Regions from separate parts of the Pseudarthrobacter sp. J1738 genome, predicted to be linked through region 1. Evidence: riboswitches for the same ligand, from Rfam matches in the RefSeq annotation. Region 1 holds a riboswitch; each other region holds the start of a gene.
The links. A riboswitch is a leader RNA that binds a small molecule or an ion and turns the genes downstream of it on or off. The one in region 1 is predicted to bind S-adenosylmethionine.
Positions count from the first base shown of each region.

Region 2: it holds a riboswitch for S-adenosylmethionine, as region 1 does, so the genes downstream of both, ACQR35_RS06260 (hypothetical protein) here and ACQR35_RS07890 (bifunctional o-acetylhomoserine/o-acetylserine sulfhydrylase) in region 1, are expected to answer to the same signal.
Region 3: it holds a riboswitch for S-adenosylmethionine, as region 1 does, so the genes downstream of both, ACQR35_RS00425 (DUF1737 domain-containing protein) here and ACQR35_RS07890 (bifunctional o-acetylhomoserine/o-acetylserine sulfhydrylase) in region 1, are expected to answer to the same signal.
Region 4: it holds a riboswitch for S-adenosylmethionine, as region 1 does, so the genes downstream of both, ACQR35_RS05885 (aminotransferase class V-fold PLP-dependent enzyme) here and ACQR35_RS07890 (bifunctional o-acetylhomoserine/o-acetylserine sulfhydrylase) in region 1, are expected to answer to the same signal.

Region 1 is NZ_JBNPEO010000004.1:25,975-30,179, reverse strand. Features, by position in the region: gene metX (homoserine O-acetyltransferase MetX) at 1-485, opposite strand, end outside; gene ACQR35_RS07890 (bifunctional o-acetylhomoserine/o-acetylserine sulfhydrylase) at 508-1,824, opposite strand; SAM riboswitch class IV at 1,876-1,992, opposite strand; gene ACQR35_RS07885 (VOC family protein) at 2,145-2,783, shown strand; gene ACQR35_RS07880 (CPBP family intramembrane glutamic endopeptidase) at 2,836-3,594, opposite strand; gene ACQR35_RS07875 (histidine phosphatase family protein) at 3,689-4,205, shown strand, end outside.
Region 2 is NZ_JBNPEO010000003.1:75,497-79,701, reverse strand. Features, by position in the region: gene ACQR35_RS06265 (sodium:solute symporter) at 1-1,313, shown strand, start outside; SAM riboswitch class IV at 1,406-1,515, shown strand; gene ACQR35_RS06260 (hypothetical protein) at 1,528-1,902, shown strand; gene ACQR35_RS06255 (VIT1/CCC1 transporter family protein) at 2,015-3,145, shown strand; gene ACQR35_RS06250 (LOG family protein) at 3,174-4,205, opposite strand, start outside.
Region 3 is NZ_JBNPEO010000001.1:85,869-90,073, forward strand. Features, by position in the region: gene ACQR35_RS00410 (hypothetical protein) at 1-165, opposite strand, end outside; gene ACQR35_RS00415 (O-succinylhomoserine sulfhydrylase) at 232-1,437, opposite strand; gene ACQR35_RS00420 (rhodanese-like domain-containing protein) at 1,441-1,848, opposite strand; partial or broken gene ACQR35_RS00425 (DUF1737 domain-containing protein) at 1,848-2,075, opposite strand; SAM riboswitch class IV at 2,090-2,203, opposite strand; gene ACQR35_RS00430 (long-chain-fatty-acid--CoA ligase) at 2,282-3,853, opposite strand; gene ACQR35_RS00435 (class I SAM-dependent methyltransferase) at 4,009-4,205, shown strand, end outside.
Region 4 is NZ_JBNPEO010000002.1:485,496-489,700, reverse strand. Features, by position in the region: gene ACQR35_RS05895 (Nramp family divalent metal transporter) at 1-353, opposite strand, end outside; gene ACQR35_RS05890 (class I SAM-dependent methyltransferase) at 484-1,239, opposite strand; gene ACQR35_RS05885 (aminotransferase class V-fold PLP-dependent enzyme) at 1,289-2,689, opposite strand; SAM riboswitch class IV at 2,721-2,835, opposite strand; gene hisN (histidinol-phosphatase) at 2,950-3,768, opposite strand; gene rsgA (ribosome small subunit-dependent GTPase A) at 3,834-4,205, opposite strand, start outside.

The DNA.
Region 1 (4,205 bases):
GCCCCGCCCATAGACCCACCAGCGACTGTATGCCAGCGGCGAATCCCGAGGGCATCGGCTAACCGCGCTTCAACCACTGCTGCGTCTCGCAGCGTGACAAAGGGGAACCGAGAACCCCAAGGAGCACCATCATCGGCCACCGATGACGGCCCAGTGGTTCCGTAACAACCACCCAGGACGTTGATGGCCACCACAAAATACTTGTTAGTGTCCACCGGCGCCCCTGGACCAACCAGGTCATCCCACCAACCTGATTCGTTGCTCTCACCACGGGCAACATGAGTGCTCCCGGTCAGTGCGTGCTCGATCAGAACAGCATTGGAGGCGTCAGCGTTGAGCGCGCCCCATGTTTCGTAAGCCAGTGTGACCTCAGGAAGGTAACCTCCAGCTTCGAGTTCAATCGCACCAACACTGTGCCGAGCCACAAAGCCGTCGCGGGGAGGCAAGGGAGCCGTACGTTCGGGAGCCGGAGCAATAAGAGTCATTGAAGGCAACCTCCGTTCTTGGCTAGTTGCCTTTGGCAGCGCGGAAGCCGGCGTCGAGGTCGGCAAGAATGTCATCGATGTGCTCGATTCCCACGGAGAGTCGGACCAGACCGGGTGTTACACCGGCAACCGCTTGCTGTTCCGGTGTGAGCTGGCTGTGAGTGGTGGAGGCGGGATGAATCACCAAGGAGCGGACGTCGCCGATGTTGGCAACATGCGAGTGCAGTTCTAAAGCGTCCACAAATCGCTTTCCAGCCTCAACACCACCGGGCAATTCGAACGAGACCACTGCACCTGTTCCACGAGGGCCGTATTTGCGACCGCGGGCAAACCACGGGCTGGACTCGAGACCGGCGTAAGCCACAGAGACTACATCGTCGCGAGCCTCAAGCCATTGGGCCGTTTTGACCGCGTTCTCCACGTGGCGTTCCACGCGCAAGCTCAGCGTTTCAAGTCCCTGAGCAATGAGGAATGCGTTGAATGGTGACACTGCTGCGCCGAGGTCCCGCAAGAGTTGAACTCGAGCTTTAAGGATGAAGGATAGGTTGGCCCCGAGGGCGCCATCCTTGCCAAGATCCCGTGCATAAACCAGCCCGTTGTAGCTGGGGTCTGGGGTGTTGAAATTAGGGAAACGGTCCGGATAAGCAGCGAAATCAAACTTTCCCGAATCCACAATCACACCAGCAATTGCGCTGCCGTGGCCACCCAAATATTTGGTTGCCGAATGAACGACGACGTCTGCTCCCCATTCGATGGGACGAATCAGGTAGGGGGTGGCCAGAGTGTTGTCCACAATCAGCGGAACGCCGATCTCATGTGCCAAAGCGGAGATACCTTCAAGGTCCAGTACATCTTGGCGCGGGTTAGAAACTACCTCACCGAAGAATAATTTGGTGTTCGGTTTGACAGCCGCACGCCACTGGTCAAGATTGTCCGGGTCCTTCACAAAGGTGGCCTCCACACCGAACTTTTTGAGTGTGTGCGCCAGCAAATTGTACGTTCCGCCGTAGAGGCTGGGGCTCGCCACAATGTGATCGCCAGCCTCGGCAACGTTGAGGATTGCCAAAGTTGCAGCAGCCTGGCCCGAGCTCAGAAGGAGCGCCCCAATGCCGCCTTCCAAGCTAGCGATTCGCTGCTCAACCGCATCCTGCGTGGGGTTACCAATGCGGGTGTAGATGGGGGCTAGCTCGCTCAACGAGAAACGATTGGCTGCACTCTCGGCACTAGGAAAAACAAAAGAAGTTGTCTGATAAATCGGCAGTGCCCGGGCGCCGGTAGCGACATCTGGTTCCTGACCAACATGGATCTGACGGGTTTCAAAGGACCATGAATTCGACATGTTCGTTCCTCAGGTTAAGGACCGAGACCTCTAGCCGAGACTGAGGCGAACGGACCGCGCTTGCTCCGCGACCCGTTGCCGCGAAACCTGGTCTTCACCCGGGGCACCCCACCGCTAGAAGAGGGTTGCCGGCCAGCAAACCGGGGTTTAGCGCTGGCACTCATGACCTTTTTATAGAGTAGGCCCCGCGAGCTGCAGTCTCCAGTGCGTGTGACAAATATGACGAAGATGACTGCGACCACACAGAATGTAGGGACATCCCATAACGCTTAGGTGAGCCTTAGCTGAGACCTCCATCACAAAGTGCCAAGATGAATGGCATGCGCATGGATCACGTCTCTTACGCTTGTGAAACCGACGGCCTCACGGCCACTACCGAACGAATCTCCGCCGCCTTAGGTGTAGATGCAGTCCGTGGCGGAGTGCATCCCCGCTTCGGTACTCGTAACATGATCATTCCCCTCTCTGGGCACACCTATCTTGAAGTGGTGGAGGTCCTAGACCACCCCGCTTCGGACAAAGCCCCGTTTGGACAAGCTGTGCGCGCCCGTTCCGCTGCCGGCGGTGGCTGGATGGGATGGTGTGTGGAAGTCGAGGACCTCTCCCCCTTTGAACAGCGACTTGGCAGAGCAGCAGTCCCGGGCAACCGCAAATTCCCTGACGGCCGCGAATTGATGTGGCACCAGATTGGCATCCTCGGTCTGATTGCAGACCCGCAGGTCCCCTACATGCTCAAGTGGGAGGGTGACCCGCAACTGCACCCTTCCAACGTCTACAACAGCGAAATCGCGATGTCCAAACTGACTATCGCGGGCTCAGCTGAGCGCGTTACCGAATGGTTGGGTGAGCCAGTAGAACAGCCTCTAGAAGATGTAGCCGTTGAGTGGGTAGCACCGCACGGCACACCTGGCATTATGTCCGTCACCTTCAACACTCCCAACGGAGCTGTCACCATCTAGGCTTCACACTTCTGCAAGCATAAAATCGATCGGCCTGAGTTAGCGTTCCGCGTTAGCCTAGGCCGATTGCTTTGCCAAAGAGGCTGAAACCTACAAAGGCAGCAATATCCAGGAGCGCGTGCGCCACCAAGAGCGGAACCAATCTGCGCTGACGCGAGTACAACCACGCGAAGAGCAAACCCATCACCACGTTGCCAATAAACGGTCCGAACCCTTGATACAGGTGGTAGCTACCGCGCAACAGCGAGCTAACAATGATGGCTGCCGGAACCCGCCAGCCCAATTTCTCCCAGCGGGCCAACAAATAGCCCACTACAATAACTTCTTCGAGAATTGAGTGGCGCACCGCGGAGAGGATCAAAACCGGCACCGTCCACCAGTGAGCGTCCAAGGCGGAGGGGATAATCGCCGTCGTAATTCCAGCTGCTCGGCCAGCGGCGTACAGTGCCAGAGTTCCGGCACCCAACACCGCGGCCAAGACCAGACCAGTCAATACGTCTTTGACCAGCGAGCCCAGAGAACCTCGCTTTAGCCCAAGCCGAGCTAAGGCACCCGGCCCCTCCCCTGCTAAAAAGTAGATCACCAACAACACCGGCACCAGCGAGAAACCAATGTCCAAAAGTTGGTATAGAGCGTCAAAGAACTCGCGGTTATTCCTCGAGGCATTGAGTGTAGACGTCGACTGACTCAGCGGGCCTTGGCTCATCTTGTCAGCCAACTGCACTACCGAATAGACCGCTGATTGCCCCAACGAAAGCCCAAGCACAATCAGGATTTCAAGCCGCAGTCTTTTGCGCGCAGGGGTAAGCATTTCACTATCTTGCCGTGAATAACCCATGGTGATGCTCCAACTTTCCTGTGAACCAACTCTGAGTTGCCCGTCCACGTGGATATGCTTGGGGACTATGAGCGCTCCACAGCAAATCATTATGGTCCGTCACGGTCAATCGGCGGCCAATGTGGACACCACCATCTATAACAGGGTGCCGGATTACCGCATCCCACTGACCGAGCTAGGCGTACAACAAGCCAAAGAAGCCGGCGAGAAAATCCGGCGTCAATTAGATGGGCAGCCAGTCTGTGTTTACGTCTCGCCCTACTTGCGTGCCTACCAAACACTGGAAGCCCTCAACCTCGGTTCTTTGGCGGAGCGAGTGATTGAAGAGCCCAGGCTGCGCGAACAAGACTGGGCTAATTTCCAGATCGCCGGGGATATTGCAGACCAAAAAGAACTTCGCAACGCCTACGGACACTTCTTCTACCGCTTCCGCGAAGGAGAATCCGGCTCCGACGTGTACGACCGCATTTCCTCGTTTATGGAAACCCTGTACCGGCACTGGTCCAAAGAGAACTACGCCCCCAACGCACTGTTTGTCACACACGGATTAACCATGCGCTTGTTTTGTATGCGCTGGTTTCACT
Region 2 (4,205 bases), on a different contig from region 1:
AGTTTGGTATTTCCGGTATGTGGCTGGTGGTCGCCATTGGCGCCGGTGTTTTGCTGCTGAGCTTGCTCTTCGCTCCCACCATTCAGCGCCTCAAAATTTACACTGTTTCCCAAATGCTCAGCCTGCGTTACGGCCAGCGCGCCACGCAGACCTCTGGCATTGTGATGCTTGCCTACACCCTGATGCTCTGCGCAACTTCTACGGGCGCCTACGCCACCATTTTTGTGGTTCTCTTCGGCTGGGAACGTTGGCTGGCCATCGCCGTGGGCGGTGCCATTGTGCTGGTGTACTCGACTATCGGCGGTATGTGGTCCATTACCCTCGCTGACCAGGTTCAGTTCATCATCAAAACTGTGGGCATCTTCTTCCTGATGCTCCCGTTCACACTCAACGCGGCCGGCGGCCTAGACGGCATCCGCGAACGCGTTGACGCGAGCTTCTTCCAGATGGACGGCATCGGGGTCCAGACCATCATCACGTACTTTGTGGTCTACACCTTGGGCTTGTTGATCGGTCAGGACATTTGGCAGCGTGTGTTCACCGCCAAAACCCCTGCGGTTGCCCGTTGGGGCGGCGCCACTGCCGGTATCTACTGCATTCTCTACGGTGTGGCCGGCGCTTTGATCGGCTTGGCCGCCAAGGTAGCACTGCCCAATATTGACGTCAAGGCACTCGGCAAGGACGTTGTTTACGCCGAGGTTGCCACCAACATTTTGCCAATCGGGATCGGTGGTCTGGTCATGGCTGCCGCTGTTGCCGCCATGATGTCCACTGCGTCCGGTGCGCTCATTGCCGCAGCAACCGTGGCACGCGCCGATGTTGTTCCTTTTGTTGCCAGCTGGTTTGGGAAAACCGTCAACACCAATGACACCGAAAACCCGGAGCACGACGTCAAAGCCAACCGTTATTGGGTCCTTGCTTTGGGCATCATTGCCGTGCTGATTTCCATGGCCGCGCAGGATGTTGTGGTGGCTTTGACCATCGCTTACGACATCCTGGTGGGTGGCCTACTGGTGGCAATCCTGGGTGGTCTGGTGTGGAAGCGCGGTACCGGAATCGCCGCTGCATGGTCAATGGCTGTTGGCTCCGTCCTCACTCTGGCACTGCTGATTGCCTACTCCGCTGGCATCATCCCCAGCGAGGATGGCGTGTACGCCAACGATCCCATCTACTGGGGCCTTGGCGCGTCGCTGGTGGTTTATGTGGTTCTCTCACTCTTGACTAAGCCCACTGACGCAGCTGTTCGCGCCGCATGGGACAAGCGTGTATCAGGCGCAGTTGTGAAAGAAGAGATGCCGGTAGCAGTTCCTTAGACGCACCGAGCACGTAACAAAAGCACCTCCTGCGGCGGTGCCGGATTCACAAATTCTGGCACCGCCGCAGTGCGTTGTAAGCTGGTGCGCAGCTTCAAGACTTGTGGTGCCAAGCTCCGACTTACCACAGACCAACCCCATGTTCGCGGGTGGTTCGGATGAGGAAGCGGCCGCGGCCAGAAGGCCGGGGCAAGAGCAACGGAAGGATCCGGCCGTGTCAGCCGCCCCCACAGACCGCTATTCAGCCCCGCAGCAACCAGTTCAGTTTCAAGAACCAATTCAGTTTCAAGAACCAGTTCAGTTTCAGCAATCGCTTAAGTACGACGACGCCGCGGACACCGCGTCCCAGCCCACCACGGTGCCGGTCCTGCCAGCCGTGGATCTAAATTTGGGCACCGTCACCATCTGGCGCTCAAGTGGGTCTCAACGGTATTGGTGTGCCGAGCCGAAGGAGTTGGCCCGAGCACTGAACAATGCTGTGGCTCAACCGGGCTGGGATGAAGTGAACGCTGTGCTGACTGTCCGTGTAGCCGCCATAGGGCACCGCCGTGGGAAACCTCTGAGCTTCACTCTGAAAGCCACAAATTAAGGTCTACCGAAACTTTTTCGCAAGGAATACCGGCCCAAAATCCGAGCCAATAAACGGTACAGTGATGGCTGCGCAACGGGGCGCCACCTTTCATTGAACCCAGGAGCCCGAGTTGAATTCAACGCCGGAAGAGCAGTCCGGAACCCACCAGCAAGCAGTTACTGAAGCTACTTCTGCAGACATCAAACGCTGGCGGCAGTACCTCGCCGACGAGTGCGCCGAAGCGGCCGTATACCGCGATTTGGCCCAGCGCCGCGAAGGCGAAGAGCGCTCAATCTTGCTCGCTTTGGCCGAAGCTGAGGGCCGGCATGAGGCTCACTGGGAGCAGCTCTTGGGCGAGCATGCTGAGCAGAAGCGTGCCGCCTCGCTCAACAGCCAGCTCCTTGGATTCTTGGCCCGGAACTTTGGATCCGTGTTCGTTTTGGCTTTGGCCCAGCGCGCCGAGGGCCGCTCCCCCTACGCCACAGACCCGGCTGCTACCCCGGCCATGGCCGCCGACGAAGCCATTCACGAGGAGGTAGTTCGTGGTTTGGCAACCCGCGGCCGTAACCGCCTCTCCGGCACGTTCCGCGCGGCTGTATTTGGCGCCAATGACGGCCTGGTCAGCAATTTGTCCTTGGTGATGGGTATGGCCGCGACGGGTGTGAGCAGCCAAGTTGTCCTCTTTAGTGGTGTTGCCGGCCTGCTGGCAGGCGCTTTGTCCATGGGTGCTGGCGAATTTGTTTCAGTCCGTTCTCAGCGCGAATTGCTCGAAGCATCACGCCCTACCCAGATCACCCTCCATGCAGCACCCCAGCTGGATGTGGATCAGAACGAACTAGTGTTGGTTTACCGGGCCCGCGGAATGAGCCAAGAAGCGGCCGAGCACCGGGCCGCCGAGCGCTTGGGCATTTTGAGCTGCGACTGCGATCCCAGCTTGTCCTTGCAGCCGGAATTGCCTGAGCCTGAGGACGAACACGAGGCCGTGGGTACCGCATGGGGCGCTGCCACCTCAAGCTTCTGCTTCTTCGCTTCCGGTGCCATCATCCCGATTTTGCCGTTCATCTTTGGGATGGCCGGAATGCCGGCGCTGATCGTCGCCGCCGTTCTGGTGGGCTTGGCACTGTTGGTGACTGGCGCCGTCGTTGGTTTGCTCTCCGGTACCTCCCCACTCAGCCGGGCACTGCGCCAACTGGCGATTGGCCTCGGTGCTGCCGGGGCCACGTACGGTTTAGGTCTACTGTTTGGTGCCACGATCGGCTAGGAGACTTTCACTCTCCCTTTCCGTTGGGTTATTTGGAGCGTAAAAGTTCGACGGCGTCTGCCACAGTATCCACCAAGTGGACGTGCCGCTCCATCGGCTTTCCCGCAGCCAGAGAACTCAGCAGCTGCCACACCGGGACCTTGTTTTGCCAATACGTCCGGCCCACTAAAACCATGGGCCTGACGGTCTCTGGGGTGCCGTAATAGTTCTCGCAAGCATCCTGGAAAACCTCTTGAACCGTGCCGGCAGCACCAGGCAGAAACACAATGCCCCCGGTGCACAACTCGAGGAGGATTGCTTCGCGGATCGAGTTGGCGAAGTACTTGGCAATCCCGCTTGCGAACAGATTCGGCGGCTCATGACCGTAGAACCAGGTGGGAATTCCGAGGCTTGCTACGGGGCTTGGCACTGAGTTCACCACGTTTTGTGCAGCTCGCGCCCAGGCAGAAATTGAAGGACGAAAGCTCGGGACCTGCGCCAAGGACTTCAAAGCCGCCTGAAGGTCAGCGTCTGGCCCCGCACTCATCAACGCTCCGAGGTTCGCCGCTTCCATGGCGCCCGGCCCACCACCGGTAGCCACCAAAAAGCCCTCTTGAGCCAGTGACCGGCCCAATTCCGCAGCTTGTGCGTAGTCATCGCTCCCGCGTTGCGCGCTATGACCGCCCATCACACCGACCACCCCACGGCGAGTCTTGGTTTCAACGAATTCCTCGAGCGCATCACCAATGGCGTGATCGTGCAAGGCTGCTGCCAAGGTGGCATCCAAACTCCGCCTCTGCCCCACTCGCAGACTCCACTGGTACACCCGGGCGTCCAGGGTTTCCTCGTAAGGGTGTTCACTGACTCCGTTGTACAACTCCCCCGCTGTGTAGAGCGTGCCGCGGTATGGGTCAAAGTCGATCCCGCCGAGTTTGGGAAACAGCAGTGCTCCCCGTGAACGCAATGACTCATCCATCCCCGTGGCAAAACTGCAGCCTAAGAAAATGGCCCCCTGCGGGTTCAACCGTTTCAGCTCAGCCGATCGTTCTTGCAGGTCTAGGGACTGCACGTGCCAACCATG
Region 3 (4,205 bases), on a different contig from region 1:
GGTTTGGGTGGCGCTTACCGTAGGGTTGGTCGAAGCCGCAGAACCGCTCGGTGAAGGGCCCGGCGCTGCCGTGGAGCCGTCGTCGTAAGTGCACGCAGAAAGCGCCACGGCAGTGATCGCAGCAACAGACCATCCCAGCGCAACTTTGGACCTGAATCGCATCATTTCCCCCACTCAACAGTGGAGTCAATGTACACCAAAGTCGCGCTAGGTGGCCGTCACAAAGGAACCTTAGGCAGCGAGCGCCCGATCGAAGTCGGCGATGAGGTCCTCAGGGTCTTCGAGTCCCACGGAAAGCCGCACCACGCCGTCGCTCAATCCAATCGCCGCACGCCCCTCGGGGCCCATGGCCCGGTGAGTGGTGGTGGCCGGATGCGTGATGAGTGATTTGGAGTCGCCCAGGTTGTTGGAAATATCCACAATCCGCAGCCCGTCCAGTAGGGCGAAGGCCGCTTCCTTGGCCGTTCGCCCGTCAGTTTCAGCCAGTTCAAAAGTCAGCACCGTGCCGCCAGCCTTCATCTGCTTGACGGCCAGATCGTACTGCGGGTGGGACTTCAAAAGCGGGTACTTCACCCAGCTCACACCCGGCTGCTGTTCAAGCCACTCGGCAAGGCGAAGCGCTGTGGAGGACGAGCGAGTGACCCGCAAATCCATGGTCTCCAGCCCCTTGGTCAGTACCCAGGCGTTGAAGGAGGATAGCGCCGGGCCGGTGTGCCTCATCAGGTTCCTGACCGGGCCGTCAATAAATTCTTTGGTGCCCAGAATGGCGCCACCCATCACACGTCCTTGACCGTCGATGTGCTTGGTGCCTGAGTAGACAATGACGTCAGCGCCCAAGTCTCCGCAGCGCTGGAGTAAAGGCGTGGCAAAAACGTTGTCCGCCACAACTTTGGCCCCCGCCGCGTGGGCAAGTTGTGAAACCGCGGCAATGTCCACAATTTCTTGCATGGGGTTGGACGGGGATTCAAAAAAGACTGCTTGTGTGGGGACTGAGAGGGCTTCCCTCCACTGATCCGAATCTGGGCCGTCAACGAATACTGTTTCAACGCCCCAGCGGGGAAGGATTTCATTCAAGATCACAAAACAAGAGCCAAAGAGTGAGCGCGAAGCTACTACTCGGTCCCCGGCGGCCAACAGTGCACCGAGTGCGGTGAACACAGCAGACATGCCGGAGGCCGTGGCGAAACATGCCTCGGTGCCTTCTAGAAGCCGCAGTCGCTCCTGGAAAGTGGCCACGGAGGGATTGCCATAGCGGGAATACACAAAGCGTTCGTCTTCGCCCGTGAACGCCCGCTCAGCTGCGGCCGCGCTCTCGTAAACGAATCCTGAGTTCAGGAACAGCGCCTCGGAAGTTTCCTGGAAACCAGTCCGGTCCAAACCTCCACGCACCGCCTGGGTGGTGGGGCTCCAAGATTCGGCGTCAGGGTTAAAAGTCATAATTCAGCGCCCCAAATTGGTAGGTAGCCCGCTGTTCTTCCAGCCGTTCACTATCCGGTCCCCATAAGCGTCTGGAACGCCTTCGAAGCCCTCCAGTATGTTGAAGGACCTAAAGCCGGCAGCGGTAGCTGCCTCGGCTGCGGCGATGGACCGCTGACCTGAACGGCACAAGAAAATCAGTTCGGCGTCGTCGTTCTTTGGTGCTTGTGCACGCAAGTCATCCAGAAAGTCCGGGTTCTGCACGCCACCGGCGAGGTTCCACTGGATAAAGAGGGCGTCGTTGGGTGTTTCCTTGGTTTCCGGGATGCCGATGTGTGCCCATTCCGCCTCGGTACGAACGTCCACCAGCACGGCTCCGGCCAGCAGTTTTTCCCACGCCTGGGCGGGTGTGAGGTCGCCAGCGTAGCTCATGCCTGGCCCTGTGCTTCCTTCAAAACCACTGCCTGGGCGGCGATCACGGAGGTGCCGTTGAAAGTGACGGACGGGCTGCCGTGCAGTTCGTAACCGTCGGCAAGGGCCGCGGAGATCCGCTCGCAGAATTCGCGGGTGTCAGGGCCGGTGATCAGACGGTAGGCCAGTTTTTCTGTGGGGGCTTGCTCGGTGGTTGCCGGTACGGATTCGGCGAGGATTTCAGACATCCGGGTACTCCTTTTCTGCGCGCTTGCAGACCGCGTTCCGGCCTGCCGAGTATTCACCTGAGGCACCCCGCCGCGGAAGGGAGGGTTGCCGACCGGTCAGTCAGGGCCTGGGACCGGTGCTCATTACTCAGCAAAAACATAGCACCGATAACGACGCCGGACCTCGCCGGCGTCGTTATGTTGCGTAACGCTGTGGTTTGGGGCGTCTACTCCTGCCGGTGTTGCGCTACGAGCTCGCGCTTGAGGATTTTGCCGCTGGGGCCGGTGGGGAACGCGTCCATCACTTTGATCACGCGCGGGTATTTGTACGCGGCAAGGCGTTCTGACCCGTACTCGAGTAAGCCTTTTTTTGTAATGGTGCTGCCCGGTGTCAGGACCACGGCGGCGGCGATTTCTTGGCCGTGAACTTCGTGGTCCACACCGTAAACCGCCACGCTCACAACGTCCGGGTGGGCGCTGAACACTTCTTCAACTTCGCGCGGGTACACGTTGTAGCCGTTGCGGATGATCATTTCTTTTTTGCGGTCCAGGATCCGCAGGTATCCCTCTTCGTCTTTGGTGCCAAGGTCGCCGGTGCGGAACCAGCCGTCCACCACGGCCTCGGCGGTGGCGTCGGGGCGGTTGAGGTAGCCCTTGAAGAGGTTGTGTCCGCGGACCACGAGTTCACCGAGTTCGCCGGTGGGCAGTAGCTCGATCGAGTCGGTGACTTCCGGGCGGGCGATCTCTACGTCAACTCCCCAGACTGCGGTTCCCACGGTTCCGGGGCGCGGCGGGACCCCAACGTGGTTGAAGCTGGCCACGGGGGAGGTCTCGGTGAGACCGTATCCTTCGTAGATTTCGGAGTCATACACCTCGCGGAATCGGTCCATCACGGCTAGGGGCAGTGAGGCGCCGCCGGAGATGCAGTACCGCAAGGCCGTGGGGCGTTCTGGGTTCTCTTTGGCTGCTTCCAGGAGGGCGATGTACATGGTGGGGACGCCGAAGAAGACGTTGATTTTGTGCTGGTTGACGGCTTCTAGGGCGGCGGCTCCGGTGAACTTTGGCAGCAGCACGATGGTTGCTCCGGCGCGGATTCCGGCATTGAGCACACAGGTCTGGCCGAAGGTGTGGAAGAGCGGTAGGCCGCCGAAAAGCACGTCGCCGCGGCGGACGTCGAAGGTGCTGGTCAATAAGGTGTTGACCTGTTCTACCAAGGCAAAGTGGCTGCCGAGCGCGCCTTTGGGTTTGCCCGTGGTGCCGGAGGTGTACAGGATGGTGGCGGTGTCTTCGGGGGCGCACGGGACGTAGCTGGGGATGGGTTCGGCAGCGGCGGATTCGTCTTCGACCCGTGCCGCTTCGGCGCCGCCTTCCGGAACCAGAACCGTCAAAAGTTCGACGCCGGCAGCTTGGGCACCCTTGGCGCCTTCGCCCAAGAGCGGGGCGGCACAGATCAACAATTCAGCGCCGCTGTCTTGGAGGACGTACTCAATTTCGTGGCCTTTAAGGAGGGCATGGAGCGGGACAACCACGCCGCCCAGGGCCAGAATGGCGTAGTAACAGCGGGCAAAGTCGGCAACGTTAGGGATGAGTACCGCTACGCGGCTACCGGGGCCAATTCCGCGCGCCCGCAACGCTCCGGCGTAGGCACGGGTCTGATCCCATAGTTCGCTGAAGCTGGTGTGTTCGTCCCCTACGACGAGTGCTGTGTCTTGAGGGAAACGCTTGGCAGATTCCGCCAAGATCGCCGCTACGGAGATGGTGCCGAAGGCGTCTTTGCCCGGCTGTGCTGCTTGGTTCATGCTGTTCGGCCTCATTCAATCCTGGGAGAGGTGAGCAGAATAATCCGCGAGGAACTTCTGCTCAGGTGGGCCAAGACTAGAAGTAGAAGTGAAGCCTGCGCAAGGGGTTTGGGCCGGTTGGTTTGGCGATAGCTACTCGCAGGTAGGGTGGGTACATGCCTCGAGAAGTCCAGAAGCCTGCCGGTTACGACGACTACAACGACGAATTGCTGGCAGCGATTTACGACGCCGACAACCCCGATGGCCCGGATCACGACTACTTCCGGTCGTTGGCGGCAAAGCTGAAAGCCGAGAGAATTACGGACCTCGGCTGCGGGACGGGAATCCTGACCGTCACGCTGAGCGCTCCGGG
Region 4 (4,205 bases), on a different contig from region 1:
CCAACAACTTCGGCGATATCGGTAGCGGCGGCAACGAGTTCCGCTTGGAGCCAGTAGGCGCGCCGAGCCGTTTGCGGAAGGCGTTCGCCGAGCAGTTCGGGTAGCGACTTCCCGGTCACAATTCCAAGTTTCGCTGATTGGTATTGGATCAGCATCGCCATCACATTTGCCGCGACGAGGACCCACACCAGTAGGTAGCCGTACTTTGCGCCAGCAGTGAGGTTAGCCGCCACATTCCCAGGATCTACATACGCGATGGCCGCAACGAATGCCGGGCCCAAAAGGCCCAGGAGGGCACGGCGAGAAACGCGATGCGTCTGTACCGAGATAGTGGTGGGGGATGGCTGACTCATGGTGAATGTTCCTTGTAGTCGCCATCGTCATCGAGGGCGAGCGCACACTAGTTCGATGTTCCTTAATAAAATATTTAGGTACACCGAAACTTTAGCTGGGCAGAGATAAGAAGGCAATGCCCAGTGCCGCTCAGAGCTTGAGTGTTCGCCAAGCGTGGCAGCGGTACGGCAAGTGCACTGAATCTGTGGGCGAGTACCCCAAGTGCTCATATAGATACCAGTGAAGGTTGTGCAGCATTCGCTCACGAGACTTGTCATTGGCAGAGAGATAAAAACTGCGCGATTTCGCCAGCTCGATGATGCCCACGGGCGTCAGCGGATCCGCCCAATGAATGGTGAGAGATTCGAGGGCCGCGAATTCAGATCCGACGGCGGGCCGAAAGTCGGGTTTTAGAACATCACCAGCATGCATAATCCGTGAGAGGCGATGAACCCAGGGGATGGTGGTGTCCAGTTGATTCCACACCAGCCCTAACACCCCACCCGGAGTCAGAATCCGGGCAACCTCTTCGCTCGCAAGGTGCGGGTCAACCCAGTGCCACGCTTGGGCAACAGTGACTACTTGGAATGTCTGGGCGGACAGGCCAGTGGATTCTGCAGTGCCCAGATGGGACGACACCGTGGGCAGGGCCAGCCTCAACTGCACCAGCATGTCATCGGAAGGATCCACGGCGCTGACTTCGAGTCCAAGCTCCACTAAGCGGGCAGTGAATTTACCCGTCCCGGCGCCCAAGTCTGCAGCCCGCCGTGCGCCCTCAGGCACAAGCCACTGAGCAATCTCAAGCGGGTACCCAGGGCGCACCTCGTTGTAGTGTTCGGCACCATCTTCGAAGGCCTTGCCGAGCTCACGGCGACGTTCGTGGTGGATTTTGGGACCGCCAATCACGCGTGGCTATCCTTCCAAGAAGTGGGGCGAGTTTTATACCGCTTCCACTTTAGACCGAGCAGGGTGCTGCACCGGCTGTTCCCGGAGTATTCGGCGCCCAATCGGGGTAGTTGCGGGAATCGTTGGCAGGAACCCAACGACCAGCGTCGATCACGTAGTCCCACCCCAAGCCGCTACTGCGAAGTTCGGTCACAGCCTTGATAAGCCGTTCTGCGTCCTCAAGGCGGGATCCAACGCCGAAGCTGGCCCGCAATGATCCAGCTGGCAGCCCAAGCCGCTTCAACAAGGGGTGAGCGCAGAACTTACCGTCACGAATCCCAATTCCGTGCTCTGCAGATAAGTAAGCGGCCACCAGTCCGGCGTCGTAACCTTCTACCGAAAAGTTCACTACACCAATGGTGTCCAGATGATCCTGAGGGAAGATCTTGTGAACCTTCACCCCGCTAATGGAGCTCAAGCCCTCAACAAGGTGGTCACGGATGGCCGCTTCGTGACCGATCCACTGTGATTCGTCGAGACTGGCCAAAATTTGGGTGGCCCGGGCCAAGGTTGCTGCACCCAAAACGTTGGGCGAGCCAGCTTCATGGCGAGCCGGACCGGTAGTCCACGTCACCGAATCCAGCCGAGCTTCCTTGACGGCACCGCCACCGGCAAGAAGCGGGGTGCCTTCATCGAGCCAGTCGCTGCGTCCCACCAGCACTCCTGCGCCGAACGGTGCATACAGTTTGTGGCCGGAGAACGCGAGATAGTCAACGTCCAGTTCCGAAATATTGATTCGGCGGTGCGGAGCTAATTGAGCAGCATCCACAACAATCCGTGCACCATGCTGGTGAGCGAGTGTGGCTAGTCGCTGTAGCGGCAGAACTTCGCCGGTGACATTTGAAGCGCCCGTGACTGCCAGCAAGGAAATCCCGCCGTTAGCGAGTTCAGCATCCAGGGCCCGGACAGTCGCCTCAATCGTTGACTCCGCCACTACGCTGCGGTGTGGCAACCGTTGCCAAGGGAGCAGATTGGCGTGGTGCTCAATATCCAAGTAGAGAACTTCGCCGAGTGGACTGCCATGAACGCTTGGTAGGGAGCCGGCTAAGACGTTGAGTGAATCGGTGGTGTTCCGGGTGAAAATCACCGTGTCATCAGGACGGCCGCCCACAAAGTCACGCACAATGTTCCGAGCATTTTCGTACACCGAGGTGCTGATCTGCGAGGCATAGCCAGCGCCTCGGTGGACGCTGGCGTAATAGGGGAGGATCTCATTCAAGTAGGCGGAAACCACGCTCAGCGCCGGAGCGGAAGCTCCGTAGTCCAAGTTGGCGTAGCGGACACCACCACCTTGGATCAGTGGGGCAACAATTTCGGCACCGGTGACTGCAGCAAGCGGGCGAACTGCAGAAACAGCCTGCTGAGCAGAGTATTCGGCAGTGAAGGCGGGGGACAGGCGAGCAAGAGACATGTGTGACCTCATCGGAGAGGAACCCCTGAGGGGTTCGCGCTTGCCAGCAACGGTTCATTGCCAGCCAGGTCGTCACCCGGGGCACCCCACCGCGATAGGAGGGTTGCCGACCAGCAAACCGGGGTTTAGCGCTGGCACTCGTGACCTGCCAAAAACACTAAGGTACCCATCCCGGCGAGCTCAAGCCACCGGGAAATGTTACGTGTTGTGTGAAGCGTATTTTCACGCCCGCTTTGCCTGAGCCGCAGTTCTTCGAGGTGCTAGTTACTCAAGAGGTCGTCCAACTCGGGATTCAAACGGTGCAGAACCTCGGAGTGAAGAATCGAGTTGGTCGCCAAGGCGTTGCCGCCAAAGGGGCCATCAGCGCCATCGAGCGAGGTAAAACGCCCACCGGCCTCAGTAACAATCGGAACCAAAGCGGCCATGTCATAGAGGTTCAATTCCGGCTCGCAGGCAATGTCCACTGCACCTTCGGCGACCATGCAATAGGACCAAAAATCTCCGTAGGCCCGGGTGCGCCATACGTCTTCAGTCAACGCTAGGAACTCGTCGAGATTTCCGCGTTCCTTCCACCCACTCAGGCTCGAGTAAGACATCGAAGCGTCGGAGAGCTCTGTGACATTAGAAACCCGCAAACGAGTTGCGGAAGCCAAGGAACGGCCCATATAGGCGCCCATTCCCTGAGCTGCCCACCAGCGTTTGCCCAGTGCCGGCGCGCTCACCACCCCAACAACCGGCTCACCCTCGTCAACAAGGGCAATCAGTGTTGCCCACACGGGAACACCGCGAATGAAGTTCTTAGTACCGTCGATCGGGTCAATAATCCAGCGTCGTGCCCCATGACCTGAGCTGCCAAACTCTTCACCCAGCACAGCGTCGCGCGGGCGGGAACGGGAGAGTTGGCCGCGAATGGATTCTTCGGCAGCCTTGTCAGCGTCCGTCACGGGCGTCATGTCCGGCTTGGTCTCAACATTGAGGTCCTGCGCTTTGAAGCGGGCCATGGTCTGGGCGTCTACAGAGTCAGCAAGAACGTGGGCCAGGCGTAGGTCATCGTTGTAGCTTTGTGGCGCAAGAGTCATGTTTCCACGCTACCGGTAAATCCGCCCGAGGGTTGGGAGGTGGGAGCTCTGGAGCGAAGTAACGCCTAGTTGACGGTGCCCAATTCCTTGCCCTCGCGGGCTTCTTGGCGGGGGTCTGTACCCAATAGCCGGCGGAAGGACAGTAGGCGCTCAGCACCGGCCGCTCCGGCATGTCCCTCAGCAACCCACGGGTCAAGACCACAATTTACAGCCGAGGTGTTGTGTTTACAGCCACGTTCGCAAGAATCGGTACCCGGCTCGAGGTCAGGGAAAGCGCGGATGATCCGGTCAGGGTCAACCAAAGCCAAACCAAAGGAGCGGATGCCGGGGGTGTCGATAATCCAACTTCCCGCTGGCGAATCAGTAAGCCTGAGTGCCAGGGCCGAACTGGAAGTATGGCGGCCGCGACCAGTAACAGCATTTACCCCGCCGGTGGC